Regions from separate parts of the Arthrobacter sp. NPDC057259 genome, predicted to be linked through region 1. Evidence: riboswitches for the same ligand, from Rfam matches in the RefSeq annotation. Region 1 holds a riboswitch; each other region holds the start of a gene.

Region 1 (7,721 bases):
CGCGCCGCCGGCCCGGCTCCGGAGCCGCGCCCCGCCGTCGACGTCACCGCCCCGCGCCCCCGCGACGCGCACCGGGACGAGCGCCGCAGCCGGCGCAGCCCGCTCCGCCAGGTCGCAGACTTCGCCGCCGTCACCGGCATGGGCCAGAAGGCCGGCATGACCCTGGCCGCCGCTGGCATCGCGCTCACCGTGGCCGTCCCCGTTACCGGCCCCGCTCTGGCCGTCGACGCCCCCACCTCGGGATCTGTCTCCGCGGCGGCCCAGCCCGAGGTCAAGGCCGCCGCGGCCCAGATCGACTTCAACCGCACCGCCGTCACCACCAAGGGCGACCCGGACGGCAAGCTCAAGCAGCTGCTCAGCGCGCAATCCGTCGGCTCCATCACCCGCGCCGCATCCGCGGGGACGCTCGGCGCCCCGCTGGACACCATGATCACGGCTTCGCCCTTCGGTTACCGGATCAGCCCCATTACCGGCGCGGTGGGCGAATTCCACCGCGGCCAGGACTACGCCGCCCAGTGCGGGACGGCCGTCCATGCCGCAGCAAGCGGCACCGTAACCTTCTCCGGCTGGCACCCCTACGGGGGCGGCAACCGGATTGTGGTCGACCATGGCAATGGCCTGGAGACCACGTATAACCACTTGTCGTCATCCAGCGTCCACGTCGGCCAGAAGGTCTCCCGTGGCGATGTGATAGCGATGAGCGGAACAACCGGTGCCTCCACCGGCTGCCACCTCCACTTCGAGGTGATGGTCAATGGGGACGTCGTTGATCCGCTGGGCTGGCTCTAGAAGAGCCCTTCGCAATGCTCACACTTCCGTGACACGCCGTGATCTGAATGTGACATTGAGTCCGAACTGTTGTACCGTATGAAGCACGCCAACTTCACCGAAGTTGGCGCTCTTGAGTGGATTGCCTAACTCTGCCACCGCTCAAGGTCCGTTCGCATGACATCGTCTGGCAGGGGCGGGGGAACCAATTTTGGTCTTCGCAAGAAGGCCTAGGGGTTAAGTCGCAAAGCTTCCCAGGAAGCGGAGCGGCCGGGTGACTCCCATCCGAATCCGACAGCTCACCTCGTAGGCATTGGGAGAGGCTACTTTCGTGTCTTCACGCCACAATGCTGCGCGTTTTCGCGCCGGCGAGGCTCAGTCGAGCCCGCTGATTACCATGCACCGCGTTGCCCTTGCCGGCGCCCGGGATGGTTCACGCAATGCAGTTCCTGCTTTTGGCGCGTCTTCGCAGTACACCCTTCGCTAAAGAAACCCGTTTCGGGGCGATCCGGCGTACCCCCAAGATGCCGGAGCGTCCTTAGTCCCGCCTGTTCAAGAGCGCGGACACAAAGGATCACGAAAGAGAGAACTAAATGACTACTCGTGCAACCATTGCACGCCACCGCGCGGAGGTCACCAAGACCAACTCGCTGGCTGTCATTGCCAAGGCCGTCGGCGACAACGCCGGTGGCATGGGTCGCCAGGCCGCGGTTATCGCTGCTGCCTCCGGCCTGGTCCTGACCAGCGGTATCGCGGCCAACGCCGCTGAGACCAACGTTCAGCGCGAATCCACCTCTGCTTCCGCCACCGAGGTTCAGTCCACCGCTCCGGCCACCATCTCGGCGGCCTCCAGCATCGCCATCTCCTACGAGAAGCCTGCTGTGACTACCGCGGCCGCCCCAGTCGTCGAGGCCCCGAAGCCCGTCGTCAAGGTGCAGGAAGCAGACACCACCGCCGCAGCCACCCCGGCCGCCGGCACCGCGGTCAACGCGTCCGTCGCCACCAAGGCTCCGGCCGCCACCAGCGGCATGGGCGCCTCGATCGCCGCCGCCGCTTACGCCCAGATCGGCGTGTCCCAGGACTGCACCATGCTGGCCACCAACGCCCTGGCCGCCGTCGGCATCCACTACCACGGCTGGCCGGCAGGTTACCTGTCCCTGGGCCGCACCGTCAGCGCCGCCGAAGCGCAGCCGGGTGACCTCGCGTACTACCAGAACGGCGGCATGGGCATGGCTCACATCGCCGTTTACGTCGGCAACGGCATGGCCGTCCACGGCGGCTGGAACGGCGGCACCACCGCCCTCTACAGCGTCAACGTCGGTTCCGGCCCGGTCTTCATCCGCGTCGGCGGCTAAGACCCCCGCTTCCCGCGAAGCTTCGAAAAGGACCCCTGCCACCGGCGGGGGTCCTTTTCTGTTAACCCCTCGGGCTCGCGCCGGAAGGCCCCGGCGCCAGACCGGCCCGGGTTCCGCCACGGATGCCCTGGGGCCCGAAATTCGGTAATCCGGGCCACCCGTGTTTACTCTTGTGATGTCGATCCTTAGCCTGACCATGCAGAGGGCAGCCGGCCCTCGTGCCACTGGCGGGTGCGGCCGTGAAGAGGGATGCGGATGCGCACACTCGTTCTGAATGCTGGTTATGAACCGCTGGCGGTAGTGACCTTCCGCCGGGCACTGGTGCTCGTGCTGACGGGCAAGGCCAGTGTCGTGGCCGAGGGGGACGACCCGGTGGTGGGGCCGCAGGACATCCTCGGCCGGCCGAGCGTCATCCTGCTCAACCGCTACATCCGTCCGCGCTACAACACCGTGACCGCGGTCAGCCGTCGCGGAGTGCTACGCCGGGACGGCCACCGGTGCGCGTATTGCGCCAAACCGGCCCACACCATCGACCACGTCCAGCCCAAGTCCCGGGGCGGCGCCGACTCCTGGGAGAACCTGGTGGCCGCCTGCCTGCGCTGCAACAACGTCAAGGGCGACCACACCCCGGCCGAGATGGGCTGGAAGCTCGGTTTCACTCCCGGTCCGCCGAAGGGCACCATCTGGCAGATCAAGGAACTGGAGAAGCCCACCCCCGCATGGGATCCGTTCCTGCTGCCGGAATCCGCGCACTAGCACCGCCGGCCGCCCGCAGGCGGCTAGGCTGGGCGGGTGGAATTCGACGCCGTCATCCTCGCCGGGGGCAGGTCCTCCCGGCTGGGCGGAACCCCCAAGGCCGCCCTCCGCTTCCGCGGGGATACCCTGCTGGAGCGGTCGCTGCTCGCTGCGGCCGGGGCGCAGGGGGTTGCAGTCGTGGGCCCGGAAGCCGGCGCCCGCCCGGCCGGAGTCCTCCTGTGCCGTGAAGACCCGCCCTTCGCCGGACCCGCGGCAGCCCTGGCCGCCGGGCTCGAAGCCCTCGCCGGCGGGGGAGCGGCCGGCCGAAACCCCGCGCCGCTGACGCTGGTTCTGGCCTGCGACATGCCGCTGGTCGCCGACGCCGTCCCCGCCCTCTTCGTCGACCGTTCCCGGGCGCAGCCCGGCTCGGATGGCAGTGTCGCCGTTTCCGCGGACGGCCGGATCCAGCCGTTGGCCGGTCTTTATGACACGGCCGGGCTACAACGATCGGTGGCGGACGCGGCACGGCGCGGCACGCTGGAGGGCGGATCGTTGTTCGGCCTGCTTGCTAGTCTGGACCTGCGGACGGTTCCCGTGCCGCCCGGGTCCACCGACGACGTCGACACCTGGGCGGACGCCCAGGCCCTGGGGGTCGCGTGTCCCGGCGTGGCCGGGAACGGAAGCGGCCGCCCGTATACGACATGAAAGGCCCACCGTGAAGAGCCAGGACGAAACCCTCGAGGACTGGTGCCGCGCGCTGCTCCAGGCCCTCGAGCTCGACGGCGTCGACATCGACATCAACGAGGTACTGGGACTCGCCGGGGTTGCCGCGCACTCCGTGGTCCGCCCGGCCGCACCGCTGACCACCTTCATCGCCGGTTTCGCCGCCGGGCTGGCCTCCGGCACCGGCCAGGCCACCGACGAGGTCTCCATGCGCGCCGCCATGGGCGTCGCGCGGAAACTCGCCAAGGAATACGCCGCCGAGGCCCCCAGGGAATGACGTCCGAGCCACCCCGCGACGACGCCGACGACGCCGGGACCGAGCCCGCCGCGCACCGGCACCTGGCCCACACCTGGCAGGAAGCCCGGGAGCTCTCGTTCGACTGCGCCAGCCCGATCCCGCCGGCCCCGGTGGCCCTGCGCCGCGCCCTCGGCCGCACCCTCGCCGCCGACGTCACCGCCCTGCACGACATGCCGCACTACGCGTCCTCGGCCATGGACGGCTGGGCGGTGAACGGCAGCGGCCCCTGGATCCTGGCCGAACCCGGGCAGCGCCTCGCCCCGCACCAGGCCAGTCCCATCGTCACCGGCGGGCTGATCCCGGCCGGCGCGAAAGCCGTCCTCCGCAGCGAGAGCGGCGTGATCGGCCCCGACGAGGACCAGTTGCCGGTGCTGAAGCTTGGCGGCGGCGCGAAGCCGGGGGAGCCACGCAACGGCGACCACATCCGCAAAGCCGCCGAGGAAGCGGCCGAGGGTGAGGTCCTGATCCCCAAGGGGACCGTGCTCAACCCGGCCCACCTGGCCCTCGCCGCCCTCGCCGGCCATGACGCGCTGCCCGTGCTGGGGAAACCGGTGGTCCGCCTGGTTTTCACCGGCTCCGAGGTGGTCGCCAGCGGCGTGCCACAGCCGGGGGAGGTCCGGGACACCTTCAGCCCCCAGCTATCCGCCGTCGTCGACCTGCTCGGCGGCGTCCCCGCCGGAGAGATCAAGATCGGTGACGGGGACGGGGAATGGCTCGCCGCCCTGGAGGACCCCGAACCCGTGGGCGACGACGAGGACACCCCGCCCGCCGACGTCGTCATCACCACCGGGGGGACCGGCCGGTCCGGGACCGACCACCTGCGCCGCACCGTCGAGCAGCTGGGCGGCAGGCTGCTGATCGACGGCATCGCGATGCGTCCCGGGCACCCCGCAGTCCTCGCCGAACTGCCCGACGGACGCTTCATCATCGGGCTGCCCGGCAATCCGCTCGCAGCCATGATGGCGCTCTCCACCATCGGCGGACCACTCCTGGCCGCGCTGGGTCACCGGCCCCCGCCGCCCGTCACGGAGGTCCCGTGCGGCACGATGATCGACGCCGATCCCGGCCGCACCCGGCTAATGCCCTTCCGCATGGTCTACGGCATGGCCTCCCCGGCACAGCACACCGGCCCCGGCATGATGCGCGGACTGGCCGCCGCCGACGGGGTCCTGGTGGTCCCGCCGCACGGTGCGCAGCTGGGCGAACCGGTCCCGGCGTTCGCGCTGCCCTGGGGGCGGCCGCTGCCCGAGCCTGACGCCGGCAAGCCCGCACCGAAACCCGCCGCCCGGCGCACCCCGAAGAAACCGGCCGGCAACGGTCCGGTCGACTGGAGCGCCCTGCTTGGCTGACACCAGCCAGAGGGAGCCCGGCGTGGCTGGCGCCCGCTCGGCTGGCACCACTGGTGCCGGCTTGGCTGGCACCACGGCCGAGTTCAGAATGGATCCAGGGGCGGGAACCGGCCGCAGGCCGGGCCGCCCCACCGCACCGCTGATGAGGAGTACCGAATGGGCCGCGTGACGCAACGCCGCAAAGTGCACAAGTTTGTCCTGGACGGTTCGCCGCAGGCACGTGAGTTCCCGGTCCGGTACCGCGAGGACGTGCTGGCGGTGGAGGAACCACTGGAGGTGCGGCTGGGCAGCACGTCCTTCTCCGTGACCATGCGCACCCCGGGCAACGACTTTGACCTGGTGGCCGGGTTCCTGGTCTCCGAGGGGATCATCTGGTCCGCCGACCAGCTCGTCTCGCTGCGCTTCTGCGCCGGCGAGGACGAAGACGGCGTGCAGACCTTCAACGTGGTGGAAGCCCAGCTCCGGCCCGACGTCGTCCGCCCCGACACCGGACGGAACTTCTTCACCTCAAGCTCCTGCGGGATCTGCGGCACCGATTCGATCGAGGCTGTCGAGAAGTCCTCACACTTCAGCCCCGCGGGCGACCCGCTGGCCGTGCCCGTCGAGACGCTGGCCGCGCTCCCGGACCGGCTGCGTGAGGCCCAGGCGGTCTTCGACGCCACCGGCGGCGTGCACGCCGCGGGGCTGTTCCGCATCTCCGACGACGGCGGCGCCGAGCTCCTCTGCCTCCGCGAGGACGTCGGCCGCCACAACGCCGTCGACAAGGTGGTGGGCTGGGCACTCCGGGAGGGTCTGCTGCCCCTGCGCGGCACCGTCCTGCAAGTCTCCGGCCGCGCCTCCTTCGAACTCGTGCAAAAGGCCTCGCTCGCCGGAATTCCCGTCCTGTCCGCCGTCAGCGCACCCAGCAGCCTGGCCGTGGAACTCGCCGAAGCCAGCGGGATGACGTTGGCGGGCTTCAGCCGGGGCACCAGCCTGAACGTGTACGCCGGCCACGAACGGATCGGCGTGCCGGCCGCCCTCCCCTCAACCGGACGGCTGGCTTAAGCCCCCGCGGCCCACGTAGATTAATCCAACGACTGGATTCAGGCCGGCGCCCGGCTCCTCCGCACCCGAGCAAAAAGAGGTTCACTGTGCACGACGACCGCCGTCTCACGGAAGTCCGGCTGGACCGCTTCGTGCGCGAACGCATCGTTCCGGCCATCTACCCCCGCACCGTGCCGCTGCGCCTGAGCAGCTGGACCGCGCCCGGGGAACCCGTCCCGGCCCTCGAAGCCCTGCAGCAGGACTTCACCCCGCAGGACCCCGGGGCGCCCTGGGGCAGCCCGTGGTCCACCACTTGGCTGCGGCTCCAAGGCGAGGTGCCGGAGACCTGGGGCAGCGCGCCGGACACCGCCGTCGAGGTCCTGGTTGACCTGGGGTTCAGCGCGGACCTGCCGGGCTTCCAGTGCGAGGGCACCGCCTGGCGGCCGGACGGCACCGTCATCAAGGCCATCTCGCCGCGGAACCAGTACATTCCGCTGAAACTCCTCGGCAGCGGCATGACCGTGGACTTCTACGTCGAGGCGGCCGCGAACCCTGACCTCTCGCAGGGCTGGACCTTTGCGGCCACGCCGTTGGGAGACAAGGCCACCGCGGGCACCGAGCCCCGCTACTGGCTGGGCCGGATCGTGATCGCCGAACTGGACCAGTGCGTCTGGGAACTGCACCAGGACATCTGGACGCTGCGGGGGTTGATGCACGAACTGCCCATGGAGTTGCCCCGCCGCCACGAGATCCTGCGCGCCTTGGAGCGGATGCTGGACATCATGGACCCGGACGACGTCGCCGGCACGGCGGCCGCCGGGCGCGCGGAGCTCGCCGAGGTGCTGTCCCGCCCGGCCTACGCCTCGGCCCATCAGCTGCTGGCCACCGGCCACGCGCACATCGACTCGGCGTGGCTCTGGCCGGTCCGGGAGACCATCCGCAAGTGCGCCCGGACCTTCTCCAATGTGGTGGCGCTGATGGACGAGGACCCCGACTTCGTCTTCTCCTGCTCCTCCGCGCAGCAGCTGGCCTGGATGAAGGAGTTCTACCCGGAACTGTTCGAACGGATCCGGGACAAGGTCCGCGCCGGCCAGTTCGTCCCCGTCGGCGGGATGTGGGTCGAGGCGGACAGCAACATGCCCGGCGGCGAGGCCATGGCGCGGCAGTTCCTCGAGGGCAAGAGCTTCTTCCTGGCCGAGTTCGACGTCGAATGCCACGAGGCGTGGCTGCCGGACACCTTTGGCTACTCCGCCGCGCTGCCGCAGATCGTCAAGGCCGCCGGCAGCCGCTGGTTCCTGACCCAGAAGATCTCCTGGAACCAGGTCAACCGGATGCCGCACCACACCTTCGAGTGGGAGGGAATCGACGGCACCCGCCTCTTTACCCACTTCCCGCCGGTGGACAGCTACAGCTCCGAGATCAGCGGCCGCGAACTGGCCCACGCCGAGCGCAACTACCGGGACCACGGCC
Region 2 (7,721 bases), on a different contig from region 1:
GCGGCATCGCGGTGGTGGCGCTGGCCCTGACCAGCGCCGAGGTCTACGACAACGTAGTGGACGACGCCGGCCTGGCCAACCTGGACAAGCCCATGCTCGCCGCCATGGAACGGCTCCGCAGCCCCGGTCTGGATGCGTTCGTTACCGGGTTCACCAACATTGGCGGCGGCATCGGCATGCCAATCCTGGCCAGCATCCTCACCGCGCTGTTGATCTGGCGGACCCGGACCTGGCGCCCGCTCATCCTCATCGGCGGGGCTGCTGCCGTCTCCGTCACCGCTACCTCCCTGGGCAAGAAGCTCATCGGACGCACCCGCCCCGACCACGCCGACGCCGTCCCGCCCTACGAAAACTCGCCGTCGTTCCCCAGCGGCCACACCCTGAACACCACCGTGGTGATCTCACTGGTGGTCTACCTCACCTGCCTGCAGGTCCAGCGCACTATCGCCCGGGTGGGATTGATCACGGCCGGGGCGCTCTTCATCATCGCGATGGGCATGAGCCGGGTGTTCCTGGGCCATCACTGGATGACCGACGTGATCTTCGGCTGGGCGCTGGGCCTGGGCTGGGTGGGGATCGTGATCCTGGCGCATCGGCTGTTCCACGTGATCAGACACCGGGAACGGACCGGCCCGGCACCCACCTTCGACAACGACCAGCACCTGCGCGAGAAGGCGCCGGACGGGCACCACGACGCCGAAACGTCGCATGGTCGCGGGGTGGCCGACGAGGCCGGGACCCACGGCGGGCGGGGCCGGTCCGAAGCGTCCGGGTGATAGTTTTGACCCATGCGCACTCTCGTCGTCGACCACCCGCTGGTGGCCCATAAGCTCACCGTTCTGCGGGACAAGAACACCCCGTCACCCGTCTTCCGCCAGCTCACCGAAGAGCTGGTCACGCTGCTGGCGTACGAGGCAACCCGCGACGTCCGCACCGAACCGGTCACCATCGAGACGCCGGTCAGCACCACCATCGGCACGGCCTTCACCAAGCCCACCCCGCTGGTGGTCCCGATCCTCCGCGCCGGCCTTGGCATGCTTGAGGGCATGACCAAGCTTGTCCCCACCGCGGAGGTCGGCTTCCTGGGCATGGCCCGCGACGAGGAAACCCTGGACATCATCACCTACGCCGAGCGGCTCCCCGAGGACCTGACCGACCGTCAGATCTTCGTCCTGGACCCCATGCTGGCGACCGGCGGCACCCTGCGCGAGGCGATCAAGTTCCTCTTCAAGCGGGGCGCTTCCGACGTCACCTGCATCTGCCTGCTGGCCGCCCCCGAGGGCCTGGCCAAGCTGGAGGAAGAGCTTTCCGACGCCAACGTCACGATCGTGCTGGCCTCCATCGACGAGAAGCTGAATGAGAAGTCCTACATCGTCCCCGGCCTGGGCGACGCCGGCGACCGGCTCTACGGCATCGCCGGGTAGCGCGTCCCCTTTCCCTCGGGCCGCTGAACGGGCCGTCCGGGGACACAGCAAAGGCACCGGATCTGACGAGATCCGGTGCCTTTGCTGTGTCTGCGCGAAGTGGCTGCAGCCTCTAGCGGCTTAGTACCAGTTGTTCGCGTAATGGAAGTTTAGGGCGCCGCAGGGGGAGCCGTACCGTTCCTGCACGTACTGCAGGCCCCAGTTGATCTGGGTGCGGTAGTTGGTCATGTAGTCCGCGCCGGCGCTGGCCATCTTCTCGGCCGGGAGGGACTGGACCACGCCGTAAGCACCGCTGGACGGGTTGGTGGCCGTGGTCTTCCAGTCCGATTCGCGGGTCCAGAGCTTCATCAGGCATTGCATCTCGCTCGGGGCCCAGCCGTGGGCCGGCAGCTGCGAGGCGGCGTAAGCCTGTGCGCCGGCGGGATCGTCGACGGCCACCGGCTGCGGGGCCGGGGCGGATGCCGCCGCGGGAGCCGGAGCAGCCGGTGCGGGGGCTGGGGTGGACGGAGCGGGCGTGGCCGGAGCCGGCGTCTCGGGGGTGACCTTGGAGGCCTGGGCTTCGACGCTGGCCGGTGCCGTGGCCGGGGTGTAGCTGCCGAGCCGTTCCAGGTCGGAGAGCTGCAGGGCCGGGGCCTGGGTGGCGGTCGCGGCCGGGGCGGTGGTGCCGGTGGCCTGGCCTGCGGCGCCGGCGCCCAGCAGCACGGCGGCCGCGGTCAGCGCGACGGCGGTGAGCTTGCCCTTGGAGCCAAAGCTGGCGCGGCCTCGGGTGGCCGAGCCCTGGGCCGGGTCGGCTCGGTGGCGCGCGACATCGGCCGAGGAGGTGCGTTTAACGCCTTTTAGGCGCACGGGTGCCTTGTGTTCAGTCATGTTCGCCTCTCAACGCCTACGGAGTTAGCTGTCGGGTTCGGATGAGAAATCCGGCCACTCGGATGATCAACGAGTCGGCTTAACCCCAAGGGGTGCATGGATGCAGGTGCCCGGGAACTCTGGGTTCCCCGTCTCTGCCTCAATCCATGGAATCCGGGAAGCGGCAGAGTTTGGCGTCAGACCCGGATATGCGGCCAGATCGATGGCCGCACCATAAAAACGGTACCGGACTTTCTCCCTCATGTCACATTTAGGTAACACCGCGGTGTGGCTGGTTGCCGATTTGCGGTGGGCGGGTCCCATATTTTGGGCCGTTTCGACGGTTCCCCGCACGCCCAACGCTTGGAGACGTCTACGCGGCAGGGAACCGTCGAAACGGCGGACCGTCCGGCCCGGCTACTTCGCCAGCAGGTACACCGTGGTGCCGCCGACGCTCTGGGCGGGGTAGGTGGCCGCCACCCAGTCGGCGATCCTGGCGGCGTCGTCGGATCCGCTTTCGCCCTGTATGGTGCGGCCGGCGATGAAGTAGTGGATCCGGCCGTCGGCGACGTACTGCTGGAACTGCTCGAGCGTGGGTGCGGGGTCGGTGCCGTTGAACCCGCCCACGGCCATCACGGGCAGCCGCGTGGCGAGCTGGTAACCGGCGGCGTTGTTGGACCCGACGACGGCGGCCGCCCAGGTGTAGCGGCCGGCGTCCGTTTCGAGGGCATCCACCAGGGCGGACGACGGGGTGGTCGCGCCGAGGAGCCCGCCCATACCCCCGCCCATGCCCCCGCCCTGGCCGCGGACGGTGCCGTTGGTCGGGCCGAAGGGATTGCCCTGCGCGGTGCCCATGGCTCCGCCCGTGCCGCCGAACATGGCCGGCAGGCCCGCCCGGCCGCCCGCCGCAGGCCCCGCGCTGACGATCGAGCCGGAATGCGCGGTGGCGGCGGTGGACAGCGAGTACGCCAGGGGACCGGCGAGGGCCGCGACGACGGCGAGTCCCGCCGTCGTACGTCCCAACAGCGCCGCCGTCGGGCCGCCAGGGGACAGCGGGCCAGTGGTCCCGGCGGCGGACGCGCCGGCGACCCGGGCCCGGACGGCCGGAACCATCACGCCGACGGCCGCTGCCAGCGCCACGGCCAGCACCAGCCAGCGCAGCCACGGAACGAACGCGGGCGTGCGGCCCAGCAGCTCGAAAGCCATGAAACCGGCCGGGGCCACCGCGGCGGCGAGCGTCCCGGCGGCAACGGGTTGATCCCGCCGCTGCCACAGCAGCACCGACCCCAGACCGGCCAACCCGGCGACCCCAGGGGCCAGCGCCACCATGTAATACGGGTGGATGATGCCGGCCATCAGGCTGAACGTCAGCCCGGTGACCAACACCCAGCCGCCCCAGACCACCACGGAGGCGCGGACGGCGTCGGTCCGCGGCGCCCGCCGGCCCAGCCACAGCAGCCCGGCCGCCAGCAGCAGCACCGACGGCAACAGCCACGCGATCTGCCCGCCGAACTCGCTGTTGAAAAGCCGGAGCAGGCCGGGGGTGCCCCAGCCGTTGCCGCCGCCGACGCTCCCGGTCTCGTCCCCGCTGAGCCGGCCCAGTCCGTTGTAGCCCAGGGTCAGTTCCAGGATCGAGTTGCCCTGCGAGCCGCCGATGTAGGGCCGGTCAGCCGCCGGGGTGAGCTCGACGGCGGCCAGCCACCAGCCGGCCGCCATCACCATCGCCGCGCCCGTGGCGAGCAGGTGCAGTAGCCGCCGGCCCGGGCCCGCGCGTCCGGCGAGCAGGTAGGCCGCGGCGAAGCCCGGGACCACCAGCAGCACCTGCAGCTGCTTGGTCAGGAAACCGAAGCCCAGCAGCACCCCGGCCAGCAACAGCCAGCGCAACCGGGCGTCCTGGATGGCGCGCAGCACCGCGTAAGCTGCTGCCGTCATCAGCAGGACCAGCAGGGCATCCGGGTTGTTGAAGCGGAACATCAGCACGGCCACCGGGGTCAGGGCCATCACGGCACCGGCGATCAGTCCGGCGCGATGGGCCAGCCGGGCGTCTGCCGTCGCGGGTGCGGCGCCCCGGCGGACGGCCAGGTAGACCAGCCAGACCGTCGCGACGCCCATCAGAGCCTCGGGCACCAGGACGCTCCAAGAGCTCAGCCCGAAAAGCCGCACGGACAGGCCCATCACCCAGAGCGACGCCGGCGGCTTGTCCACCGTGATGGCGTTTGCCGCGTCGGAGGAGCCAAAGAACCAAGCCGTCCAGTCCCGCGATCCGGCCTGCGCCGCTGCGGAGTAGAAGGCGTTCGCCCAGCCGGAGGCGCCGAGGTTCCAGAGGTAGAGCACCGCGGTTCCGATCAGCAGGGCGGCCAGTTCCGCCCGCTGCGCCAGCGCCTTCCGCTGGGACAGGGGCGGCACGGGGTGCTGTTGCGTGGACGCCTGCGGCCGGAGGTGCCGGCGGCGGCCACCGCGCCACCGCGGGTGGCGCAGCCCGGAGCCGGCAGCCTCAGTCGCCGGGCTTGCTCCGGGCCCGGCGGGGGAAGTGACGGCGGACCCGGTGCTTGTGAGATCGGTGGAAGCAGTCATGGCCTAGCCCGCCAGCTTGTAGACGGTGGTGGAGCCGACGGTCTGTGCCTGGTAGTTGGCGGCAACCCAGGCCGCGACCTCGGAGTTTCCGCCCCGGCCGCCGCCCATGCCGCCGCCGGCGATGAAGTAGCCGATCTCACCGCGGTCCACCATGGCCTGGAACTGGGCCAGGGTGGGATAGGGATCGCCGCCGTTCCAGCCGCCGAGGGCAATCACATTGGTGCCGGTGGCGAGCTCCAGGTCAGCGGCGGAGGTGGCGCCAGAGACGATTCCCGACCATTTCGCCGTCGAGGTTTTCAACAGTGCGGCGAGCTCGGTCGAGGCGGTTGCGCCTCCCGGGCCGCCAGCGCCTCCCGCGGTGGGGCCAGCCGCGTTCGGTGCCGCCGTGTCCTGGCCGCCGGGGAAGCCGGTGGCGCCGGTGGCTCCCGTCCCGGTGCCGCGCGTCCGGCCGGGCGCCCCGAAGCCGCCCATCGCGGAGCCCGTGGGCCCGGCGGTCGGGATCGAACCCGAGTGCGGCTGGGCCGCCGTCGCGAACGTCCACGCCGCCGTGCCCAGGCCGCCGGCCAGCAGGGTGAGGATGACGACGCCGGCGGTGGCCGCCTTGCGGAGCGCGGCGGGAATGGCCCGCAGCCGGTCAAGCTGCAACATCAGCGCCGCCGCGGCGAGGACACCGAGGATCACCACGGCCACCCGCAGCCCGGGCAGCCACGACTGATCCCGGCCCAGCAGCACAGCGGACCAGATCGAGGTCGCCAGCACCGTGACCGCCAGGACCAGCCGCGCGGGCCAGAAGGCCCGGCCGCGCCACAACTGCACGCCGCCCAGGCCCACAAGGGCCGCGACCGCGGGGGCCAACGCCACCGCGTAATACGGGTGCACGATGCCGCTCATGAAGCTGAAGATGCCCGCGGTGACCACCAGCCAGCCGCCCCAGAGCAGCAGGGCCGCACGGGTCGCGGAGGTCCGGGCCTCGCGCCGGGTGAACCACAGGCCGGCCAGCAGGAGAATCAGCGCCGCGGGCAACAGCCAGGACACCTCGCCGCCGAAACTGGTGCCGAACATCCGGGCGATCCCGGCCGCCCCGCCGAAGCTGGCGTTCCCGCCAAAGCCACCCGCGCCGGCGCCGCCGGCTGCCCCGGCAGCGCTTCCAAGGTCAGTTGCCCCGCCGAGGCCGGCAGAGCCGCCCGGCCTGCCCTCGCCGGACCCGGTGATCCGGCCCAGGCCGTTGTAGCCAAAGGTCAGTTCGAGGAAGCTGTTGGTGGTGGAGCCGGCCATGTACGGACGGGCCGACGCCGGGGTCAGCTGGAACAGCGCCACGTAGCTGCCGGCCACCACCAGGATTCCGGCGGCCGCGCCCAGCAGATGCAGCAGCCGGCGCCGGAGGCTGACCGGGGCGGCCCAGAGGTAGGCCAGGCCCAGGCCCGGCACGATCAGGAAGCCCTGCAGCATTTTGGTCAGGAACGCCAGGCCGATCACCGCTCCGGCCGCGGCCAGCCAGCCCCAGCCGGCCTTCTCGATCGCCCGGGTGGTGAGGTACGCCGCGAGCACCAGGCAGAGGGTCAGCATGGCGTCGGGGTTGTTGAAGCGGAACATCAGGGCGGCCACCGGCGTGAGCGCCAAGGCCCCGCCGGCCAGCAGGCCCGCGGCCGGACCGGAGACCCGCTTCAGGGTCAGGTACAGGAGTCCGACGGCGGCCACGCCCATGAGGGCCTGGGGCACCAGCATGCTGAGCGGGGAGAAGCCAAAGATCCGGCCGGCCAGGGCAGGGATCCAGAGGGCGGCCGGGGGCTTGTCCACGGTGATGGCGTTGCCGGCGTCGAGGGAGCCAAACAGCAGGGCGGTCCAGTCCTTGGTGCCGGCCTGGATGGCCGCGGCGTAGAAGGTGTTGCCGTAGCCGGTGGCCGCGAGGTTCCACAGGTAGAGCACTGCGGTCCCGATGAGCAGCAGGGCGGCGGAGGGCCGGACCCATCGCGGCTGGTCACCGAACAGCAGGCGCCGGCGGCGCGAAGCGGAGGAATCGGGGGTATCGGACGAGGGAGCCGGCATCGGCGAGTCGGTGCGGGGGAGCGGGCCGGAGAGCCGGGTCCCGTCGGCGGGGCTGAGGGTGGCGGTCATTTATCGGGCCGTTTCTGTGGGGAGGGACGCTGTGGCGGCGGACTGCGCCGGGGTGCCATGCGCGGGGACCGGGGTGCCGGGCGCGGGCGGGGCTGCAGTTCCGGGGCGGTCCCGGAACACCACCAGCCGGAAGAGCAGGAATTTCACGGCGGTGGCCGCGAGGTTGGCCGCGGTGACCGTGGCTAGTTCCACCCAGCGGTCGGGGGTACCGCCGGAGGCGCCGTGCACCAGCAGCAGCGCCCCGGACGTCAGGCCGAGCCCCAGCCCGAAGACGAGCAGGCCCTCGAAGTGGTGGCGGGCCGCATAACTGCTGCCTTGGATGCCGAAGGTGAAGCGCCGGTTGGCCGCGGTGTTGGCCACGGCGGTGATCAGCAGCGCCAGGAAGTTCGCAAGCTGCGGGTCCATGACGCCGCGGCAGGCCAGGAAGATCAGCAGGTAGGCCAGGGTGGAGGCGACTCCGATGCTGCCGAACCGGACCAGCTGCCCGAAGAGGCTGCCGCCGGGGCTTTGTTCCGGTCCGCGGGAGGACGCCGGCAGCGGGCCGCGGGCCAGCGCGGCGCGCAGTTCCGGGACGGGGATCTTGCCGGACACCAGGTCGCGGCTGAGGCGGGCCATGCCGCGCAGGTCCGCGGCCGCCGTCTGGACGATGTCGACGCTGGAGTCCGGATCGTCGGTCCAGTCCACCGGGACCTCATGCACCCGGAGCCCGCAGCGTTCGGCGAGCACCAGCAGTTCGGTGTCGAAGAACCAGGCGTTGTCCAG
Region 3 (7,721 bases), on a different contig from region 1:
CCACCTGCCGGATCAGTTCCCAGCACGTGGCCAACTGGCTGCTCCACGGCATCGTGACGCAGGAGGAGGTGGAAGCCTCGCTGCGGCGGATGGCCGCCGTCGTCGACGGGCAGAACGACGGCGACCCCGGCTACCGGCCGATGTCCCCCGCGTTCGACGGCGAGGCCTTCCTCGCCGCCCGCGAACTGGTCCTCGAGGGGGCCGCCCAGCCCTCCGGTTATACCGAACCCGTGCTGCACCGCCGCCGGGCCGCCCACAAGCACGCCAACGACCTCGCAAGGAACGCCTCATGACCCTGACCCTGGACACCGCCCGCACCATCATCGACCAGGCCCTCGCCACGGGCGCCGAACACGGCTTCAAGCCGCTTACGGTGGTCGTCCTGGACGCCGGCGGCCACGTCACCGCGGCCGCCCGCCAGGACGGCGCATCGAACAACCGCTTCGAGATCGCCCAGGGCAAGGCCTACGGGGCGCTGGCCCTGGGCATGGGCTCCCGCTCGATCATGGCGCGCGCCGAGCAGCAGGCGTACTTCATCGCCGCGGCCGCCGCGGCGATCGGCGGCCGGCTGATCCCGGTCCCGGGCGGGGTCCTGATCCGCGACAGCGACGGCGCACTGCTGGGCGCCGTGGGCATCAGCGGGGACACCTCGGACAACGACGAGACGGCGGCCGCAACCGCCGTCCGGGCGGCCGGCCTGACCGCCCAGGTGGACTGAGAAACCACTCGCTCGTTGACAGCGGCACCGGCAGGGACATCTCGCCCCGGCCGGTGCCGCTGGCGTTTTCCGGGCAAATCTCCAGCGACGGCCAGTATCATGGCCGGGTTCGAGAGTCTGTCGAGAGGTTGCTCCATTGCGTCACGAATCGTCCGCCCCGGGCAAGGGGACCCCTGAGCCCTACCCGGGCTACGGCACCCTGGTGGAGGGCAGCAGCAACTACCGTCGGGCCCGCCGGCCGCGCTGGCTCAAGATCACCGGCATCACCGCGGCCGTGCTCCTGGTGGGCGTGATCGCCTTCGGCGGCTACTGGCTCTGGCGGCTCCAGTCCAACATCAGCACCTCTGCGCTCGGCGCCGGCGGGGTCCGCACCGAGGGCCCGGTCAACGACAGTAAGGACCGGCTGCAGATCCTGGTCCTGGGCAGCGACACCCGCAGCGGCAAGAACGGCCAGTACGGCTCGACGGCCGACTCCTCCGGCTACGGACAGTCGGATGTGATGATGCTGTTGGACATCTCGGCGGACAACAACCACGTCAACGTCGTCAGTTTCCCCCGCGACCTCCTGGTGGACGTCCCCGCCTGCAAGGACAGCGCCACCAACGAACAGCACGCGGCCCGCTCCGGAGTCATGATCAACTCCGCCATGGCCGAGGCCGGTATCGGCTGCGCGGTGGACACCGTCAACAAGCTCACCGGCATGGAAATCGACCACTTCATGATGGCCGACTTCAACGCCGTGAAAGAACTCTCCAACACCGTCGGCGGCGTCGACGTCTGCGTGGACACCGCGGTCAACGATCCCGACTCCGGCCTGAAGCTGCCCAAGGGCACCTCCCAGGTCCAGGGCGAACAGGCCCTGGCCTTCCTGCGCACCCGGCACGCCTTCGCCAACGGCGGGGACCTCGGCCGGATCAAGGCCCAGCAGTCGTTCCTGGCGTCCCTGACCCGGAAGCTGAAGGCCGACGGCACGCTCAGCGACCCGCAGAAGGTGCTCAGCATCGCGGACACCATGACCAAGAACCTCACCGTCGACGACGGCCTCGCCTCGGTCCCGACCATGCTGACCCTCGCCAACCGGCTGAAGAACATCGACCCGGCCAAGGTCAACTTCATCACCACCCCCACCGTACCGGCGCCGTCGGATCCCAACCGGTTGACCCTGGACGAGCCGGCGGCGGACAACCTCTTCGCCGCCCTGCGCCGCAGCCCGGACCTGTCCCAGCCCGCGCCGGCCTCCGCGGCCCCGGAGACCTCCAGCGCCCCGGCCGCCCCCGCCTACAACAAGGCACTGCAGCCGATCACCGTGGCCAACGGCACCAACGTCGCCAGCCGCGGCGCCGAGATCGGCACAATCCTCTCCGACGCCGGGTTCACGAAGCTCTCCCGCATCCCGGCCCAGCCGCGCCAGCAGACCATGGTCTACTTCGGCGCCGGGTTCGAGGACGTCGCCGCCGACGTGGCGGCGGTGTTCGGCCTCCCGGCCTCCAGCGTGCAGCAGGTCCCCGGGGTGCAGGGCGTCCAGCTCTACGCCGGCGAGGACTTCGCCACGGGTTCCAAGCCCGCGGCGCCGCCGTCGCAGGCCGGCGGGGCGGTGTCCCAGACCGGCAGCGACACGACCTGCCAGGCCACCGCCGGCGGGTAGCGGGCGACACGCAACCGGACCCCGCGTCACCGGGGCGCCGGCACGCCCGGCGTCCACTACGATGGGCGAGGTTTGAGACGACAGGATTCCGCAGACTACCCAGTAGACGGGCCGCGAAGAGAACGGACATGCACGTGGCGTGGACCCCTGACCGGAGGTCATTCCTGGTGGCGGCCGCCGCCCTTTCCCTCGGGGGCCTGGCGGCGCTGCCGCAGGACAGCCGCCCGAAGGATCTCAGCGGGCCCGACGCCACTCCGGCCGACGGGCCTCTGGTGGAGACGGCCGGCGCCGACGCGCAGCCCGCCCCGGTCCCGGCCACGGCCCAGCCACAGGGTGCCCCGTCCCGTGACCAGGTCATTGGGGCCTTTTCCCACCGCACCGCCGGCTACTGGGGGCTTGCCGCCCCGGGTGTGCTGTCGCGCCTGACCGCGCCCGCCGGCGTCGCCCTGACGTTTGACTTCTGCGGCGGCCCCGGCGGGAACGCCGCGGACACCGGCGTCCTCACCGAGCTACGCCGCCACGGCGTTCCGGCGACCCTGTTCCTCAACCACCGCTGGATCGCCGCCAACGCGTCCCTGGCCGCGGAACTGGCCGCGGACCCCCTCTTCGAGCTCGCCAACCACGGCACCTCACACCGGCCGCTGTCCGTCTCGGGCAAGAGCGCCTACAACATCCCGGGCACCCGCAACCCGGGCGAGGTCTACGACGAGATCATGACCAACGACGCCCGCATCGCCGAGCTCACCGGAAAGCGCCCGCTCTTCTTCCGGCCAGGGACCGCCTACCTCGACGACGTCTCCGCCCAGATCGTGCATGCCCTCGGGGTCACGCCCGTCGGCTTCTCCGTCAACGGCGACGCCGGTGCGACGCTCCCCGCCTCGGCAGTGGCCAAGGAAATCTCCGGCGCACACGCCGGGGACATCGTCATCTCCCACGGCAACCACCCCGCCGGCGGGACCGCGGCCGGCCTGGCCCGCGCCCTCGATGCGATGAAGCAGCGCGGCGAGGTCTTCGTCCACCTCCCCCGGCCCGCAGCCGCCTGAGGCTCCCACCCCCGTCGCCCTATCGCCCACAGCGCAACCCTGTTGTTTCCGCATATCGGGACGTATCGTTAAGTATCGTTAGCGAACCCTTGGAGGAGAGCACCATGCGTAACTCATACCCGATAGGCGGCTTCGGCGCCCCCAGCTTTGATGGCATGTGGCAGGCTGTCGAGGACCTGCGTTCACGCTTCGAAAAGCGCACCGGCAGCCGCGCCGGCCGCGGCGAAGTCCGCTCGGCCGTACTGGCGCTCCTGGCGGAGCGGCCCATGCACGGCTACCAGATCATCCGCGAGATCGAGGAGCGCAGCAGCGGCAGCTGGAAGCCGAGCGCCGGCTCCGTCTACCCGACCCTGCAGCTGCTGGCCGACGAGGGCCTGATCCGCGCCGAGGAGTCCAACGGGCGGAAGATCTATTCCCTGACGGACGCCGGCCGCGACGAGGTCTCCGGCGGCACCTCGGCTCCCTGGGAGTCCGCCGACGCGGACCAGGGTCCCGGCTTCGGGGCACTGCCGAAGGCAGGCATCGAGCTGGCCCAGGCGGCATCCCAGGTGGGCCGCACCGGCACGCCCGAGCAGGTCAAGCAGGCCGTGGCCGTGCTGGACGAGGCGCGGCGCCGGCTGTACTCGATCCTGGCCCAGGACTGACGCGGGTGGCGGAGGCTGGCCGGGCCCGGGCGGACCCGGCGGCCGGGACCGGGAGCACCCGCGCCCGTTACCGGCGGATCCTGCGCTTCGCGGCCTGGCACCTCGCCGTAACCTGGTGGTACGAGCTGCTGCTCCCCCGCCTGGGCCTGCGCCGGGTCACCGAGCGCAGCCGGACCCGACGGATGATCCGCTTCGCCCGGCGCTTCCGCGCCCTGGCCGTGGAGCTGGGCGGCCTGATGATCAAGGTTGGCCAGTTCCTCTCCTCGCGCCTGGACGTCCTCCCGCCGGAGATTACCAGGGAACTCGAGGACCTCCAGGACGAGGTTCCCCCGGTCCCGTTCCCGGCCATCCGGGACCTGGCCGAGGCGGAACTGGGCACACCGCTGGAGAACATCTTCGCCGTCATCGAGGAGACGCCCATCGCCGCGGCGTCCCTCGGGCAGGCGCACCGCGCGACGCTGCTGCCCGCGGCGGCGGAGGATGCCGGCATGAGCGGCGTCGTGGTGAAGGTTCAGCGCCCCGGGATCGAGGCGATCGTCGACGTCGACCTGGCCGCCCTGCGCCGGGTGGGCGGCTGGCTGAGCCACTTCCGACTGGTCTCGGACCGGGCGGACATGCCGTCCCTGGTGGAGGAGTTCGCCCAGACAAGCCTCGAGGAGGTCGACTACCTGCAGGAGGCGGCCAACTCCGAGCGGTTCGACGCCGACTTCGCCGGCGACGAGCGGGTGGCGGTCCCCCGCGTCGCCTGGGAACGGACCACCCGCCGGGTCCTGACCCTGGAAGACGTCACCGCCATCAAGATCACGGACACGGAGGGCCTCCGCGCCGCGGCGATCGACCCCGTGGAGGTGGCTCCGGTCTTCGCATCGGTAATGTTCGACCAGCTCTTCACCACCGGGTTTTTCCATGCCGACCCGCACCCGGGGAACATCTTCGTCACCCCGGCCCCCGGCGCCGGAGGGCTGCCATGGCGGCTGACGTTCATCGATTTCGGCATGATGGGCGAGGTGCCCCCGGGCACCCGGAGTGGGCTGCGGAAGCTGCTCATCGCGGCGGCCGCGCGCGACGGCGGAGGCCTGGTCTCGGCGATCGGCGAGATCGGGGTGCTGCTGCCCACGGCGGATACCGCCGAACTGGAGCGTGCCATGTCCCGGCTGTTCACCCGCTTCGGCGGCATGGGCTTCGCCGAACTGCGCGAGGTGGACCCGCGGGAGTTCCTGGCCTTCGCCAACGAGTTCGGCGAACTGGTCCGCTCGCTGCCGTTCCAGGTCCCGGAGAATTTCCTGCTCATCATCCGGGCGATGTCGCTCACCTCCGGGGTGTGCAGTTCCCTCGACCCGCGCTTCAACCTCTGGGACTCGGTGGAGCCGTACGCGGCGCGGCTGCTGCGCGAGGAGCGCGGAAACCTCCTGCAGGACGCCGGCCGCCAGGTCTTCGACGCCGCGGCGGTGGCCTTCCGCTTGCCGCAGCGCCTCGACCGGCTGGCGGCGCGCGCCGAGGAGGGTTCCCTGACCGTGGGCAACCCCCGGCTGGAGCGCCAGGTGGCCCGGCTGGACCGCACCGTGCGCCGCGCGGTGTCCGCCGTCCTCTTCGCCGCCCTGCTGATCGCCGGCGCCATCCTCCGGCACGACGACCCGGTGCTCGGAACGGCGCTCCTGGCCGTCTCCGTGCTCCCGCTGCTGCATTCCGCCTTGCCGGGACGCCGCGGACCCTGACCGCCGCTTTGTTCCCTAAACCCGCCCCCGGACGCCGTCGCACCTCAAGCCGCCACGCGGAGGCCGGTGACTGCCGTTACTTAATTGTGATTAACCGGCTCGATGCCGTACGGTCGACGGGTGGACCGTCAACGTTGGTCCCAATTCCGTGCGTCGCTGAGCTCTGCCGCGCCCGGGATCCGCTAGATATAAGGCAGAGGCGGGGGACCCGAGTGTCCCGGGTATGGCGTTGGCCTGCCCTCGGGGTGAAGCCGTGGTGTCCCACGGCCGGATGACCTCATCCGAACCCGACAGCTAACTCCGCAGGCGTTGAGAGGTATACCTTCCATGTCTGCACCCCAGGATCAGACGTGCGCCCCCGCGCGCCGTCGTGACCAGACCGCTCCTTCCCCCCTTCGACGCACCGCCCTTCGGCTGAAGTCCCCCCGCGTCCTGTCCCTCGCCGCCGCGGCGGCCGTCGCCGTCGTCGGCCTCGGTTCACTCGGCCAGGCCACCCTGAACAGCCTGACCCAGGCGCAGGCGTCGGAGGTCTCCCAGGCCGCCCCCGCTTCCGCCCCGGCCTCGCCGTCGGCGACCGCGGCCGCACCGGCCAGCACCGCGGCCGCAGCCCCGTCCGCCCCGGCGACGACGGCGGCCCCCGCACCGGCGCAGGCCGCTCCCCCGGCGGCGGCCCCCGCCCCCGCAGCCGTGCAGGCCGCCCCGGCACCCGCCCTGGCCGTAGCCTCCACCGGCGGCCCCGCTCCCCTGGGTGTCCCCGGCAACTGGTCCCTGGCCTTCAACGACGACTTCAACGGCGCCGGCCTGGATACCAACAAGTGGGCCGCCTGCTGGTTCGCGCCCGGCTGCGGAACCATGAACAAGGTCAGCACCAGCCCTGCCAACGTCTCGGTCAGCAACGGCAACCTGGTCCTGAACCTGGCGTCGGCCACTTCCGGTGCATTGGTCTCCTCCAACCCCCGCGGCGGCGCCGGCACCGGCTACCAGTTCACCACCGGCTACGTCGAGGCCCGGATCAAGTTCCCCGGCAACGCCAACGGCCTCTACAACTGGCCGGCATTCTGGTCCACCGGACAGTCCTGGCCCGCCACCGGCGAGAACGACATCGCCGAGGTCCTCAAGGCCAAGATGACGGTCAACTACCACTCCACCAGCGGCGCCCAGAACCAGGGCGGCGTGGGAGGCAACTGGGCCAACGAGTACCACACCTTCGGCCTGCACCGGATGGCCGGCTCCTCGGACGTCTACTTCGACGGCGTCAAGGTCAAGTCCTACCCGACCAACGACGGCAACGCCCCGCAATACCTGGTCCTGAACGTCGGTGCCTCCTCGACCAACCCGGCCTACGGCCCGGCGTCGCAGGTCCTGGTCGATTACGTCCGCGCCTGGCAGTAGCCCGGACGTACACTGGCTCCCATAACGCCGCGTAAACCACGGAGGAGCCACCATGTGCCGACTGTTCGGGCTCCACGCCGGCGCCCGAACGGTCCGCGCCACATTTTGGCTGCTGGACGCGCCGGACAGCCTGTCCGTCCAGAGCCGGCGCGAGCCGGACGGGGCGGGCATCGGCACCTTCGACGAGTTCGGACAGCCGCACGTGGCGAAACAGCCGCTCGCGGCGTGGGAGGACCACGCCTTCGCCCGGGAGGCCAGGACCCTGCGGAGCACCACGTTCCTCGCGCATGTCCGCTACGCCAGCACCGGCGCCCACACCGTGGCCAACACGCACCCTTTCGAGCAGGACGGGCGGCTGTTCGCGCACAACGGCGCGTTCGGCGGCCTGGACCGGCTGGACGCACGGCTCGCGGAGCTCGGTGTCGCCGACCTGGTCCTCGGGCAGACGGACAGCGAACGCCTCTTCGCCCTGATCACCGCCGAAACCCGGCGGGCGGACGGCGACGTCGGCACCGGGATCACCCGCGCCGTGGCTTGGGCCGCCGCCGAACTGCCGGTGCTCAG

What was found. A riboswitch is a leader RNA that binds a small molecule or an ion and turns the genes downstream of it on or off. The one in region 1 is predicted to bind cyclic di-AMP.
Region 2: another riboswitch for cyclic di-AMP. It lies ahead of ACFUCU_RS11870 (hypothetical protein); the one in region 1 lies ahead of ACFUCU_RS13720 (NlpC/P60 family protein).
Region 3: another riboswitch for cyclic di-AMP. It lies ahead of ACFUCU_RS03640 (family 16 glycosylhydrolase); the one in region 1 lies ahead of ACFUCU_RS13720 (NlpC/P60 family protein).

What each region holds. Positions count from the first base shown of each region.
Region 1 is NZ_JBHUYA010000008.1:92,302-100,022, forward strand. It holds gene ACFUCU_RS13715 (M23 family metallopeptidase) at 1-789, shown strand, start outside; cyclic di-AMP (ydaO/yuaA leader) riboswitch at 902-1,095, shown strand; gene ACFUCU_RS13720 (NlpC/P60 family protein) at 1,362-2,123, shown strand; gene ACFUCU_RS13725 (HNH endonuclease) at 2,379-2,879, shown strand; gene ACFUCU_RS13730 (molybdenum cofactor guanylyltransferase) at 2,916-3,563, shown strand; gene ACFUCU_RS13735 (DUF6457 domain-containing protein) at 3,574-3,858, shown strand; gene ACFUCU_RS13740 (molybdopterin-binding protein) at 3,855-5,228, shown strand; gene fdhD (formate dehydrogenase accessory sulfurtransferase FdhD) at 5,385-6,272, shown strand; gene ACFUCU_RS13750 (alpha-mannosidase) at 6,359-7,721, shown strand, end outside.
Region 2 is NZ_JBHUYA010000006.1:215,428-223,148, forward strand. It holds gene ACFUCU_RS11860 (phosphatase PAP2 family protein) at 1-776, shown strand, start outside; gene upp (uracil phosphoribosyltransferase) at 789-1,424, shown strand; gene ACFUCU_RS11870 (hypothetical protein) at 1,545-2,291, opposite strand; cyclic di-AMP (ydaO/yuaA leader) riboswitch at 2,290-2,477, opposite strand; gene ACFUCU_RS11875 (ArnT family glycosyltransferase) at 2,688-4,844, opposite strand; gene ACFUCU_RS11880 (ArnT family glycosyltransferase) at 4,848-6,959, opposite strand; gene ACFUCU_RS11885 (glycosyltransferase) at 6,960-7,721, opposite strand, start outside.
Region 3 is NZ_JBHUYA010000001.1:759,927-767,647, forward strand. It holds gene ACFUCU_RS03610 (malate synthase G) at 1-293, shown strand, start outside; gene ACFUCU_RS03615 (heme-binding protein) at 290-718, shown strand; gene ACFUCU_RS03620 (LCP family protein) at 855-2,363, shown strand; gene ACFUCU_RS03625 (polysaccharide deacetylase family protein) at 2,492-3,406, shown strand; gene ACFUCU_RS03630 (PadR family transcriptional regulator) at 3,511-4,050, shown strand; gene ACFUCU_RS03635 (ABC1 kinase family protein) at 4,056-5,765, shown strand; cyclic di-AMP (ydaO/yuaA leader) riboswitch at 5,936-6,086, shown strand; gene ACFUCU_RS03640 (family 16 glycosylhydrolase) at 6,093-7,157, shown strand; gene ACFUCU_RS03645 (class II glutamine amidotransferase) at 7,210-7,721, shown strand, end outside.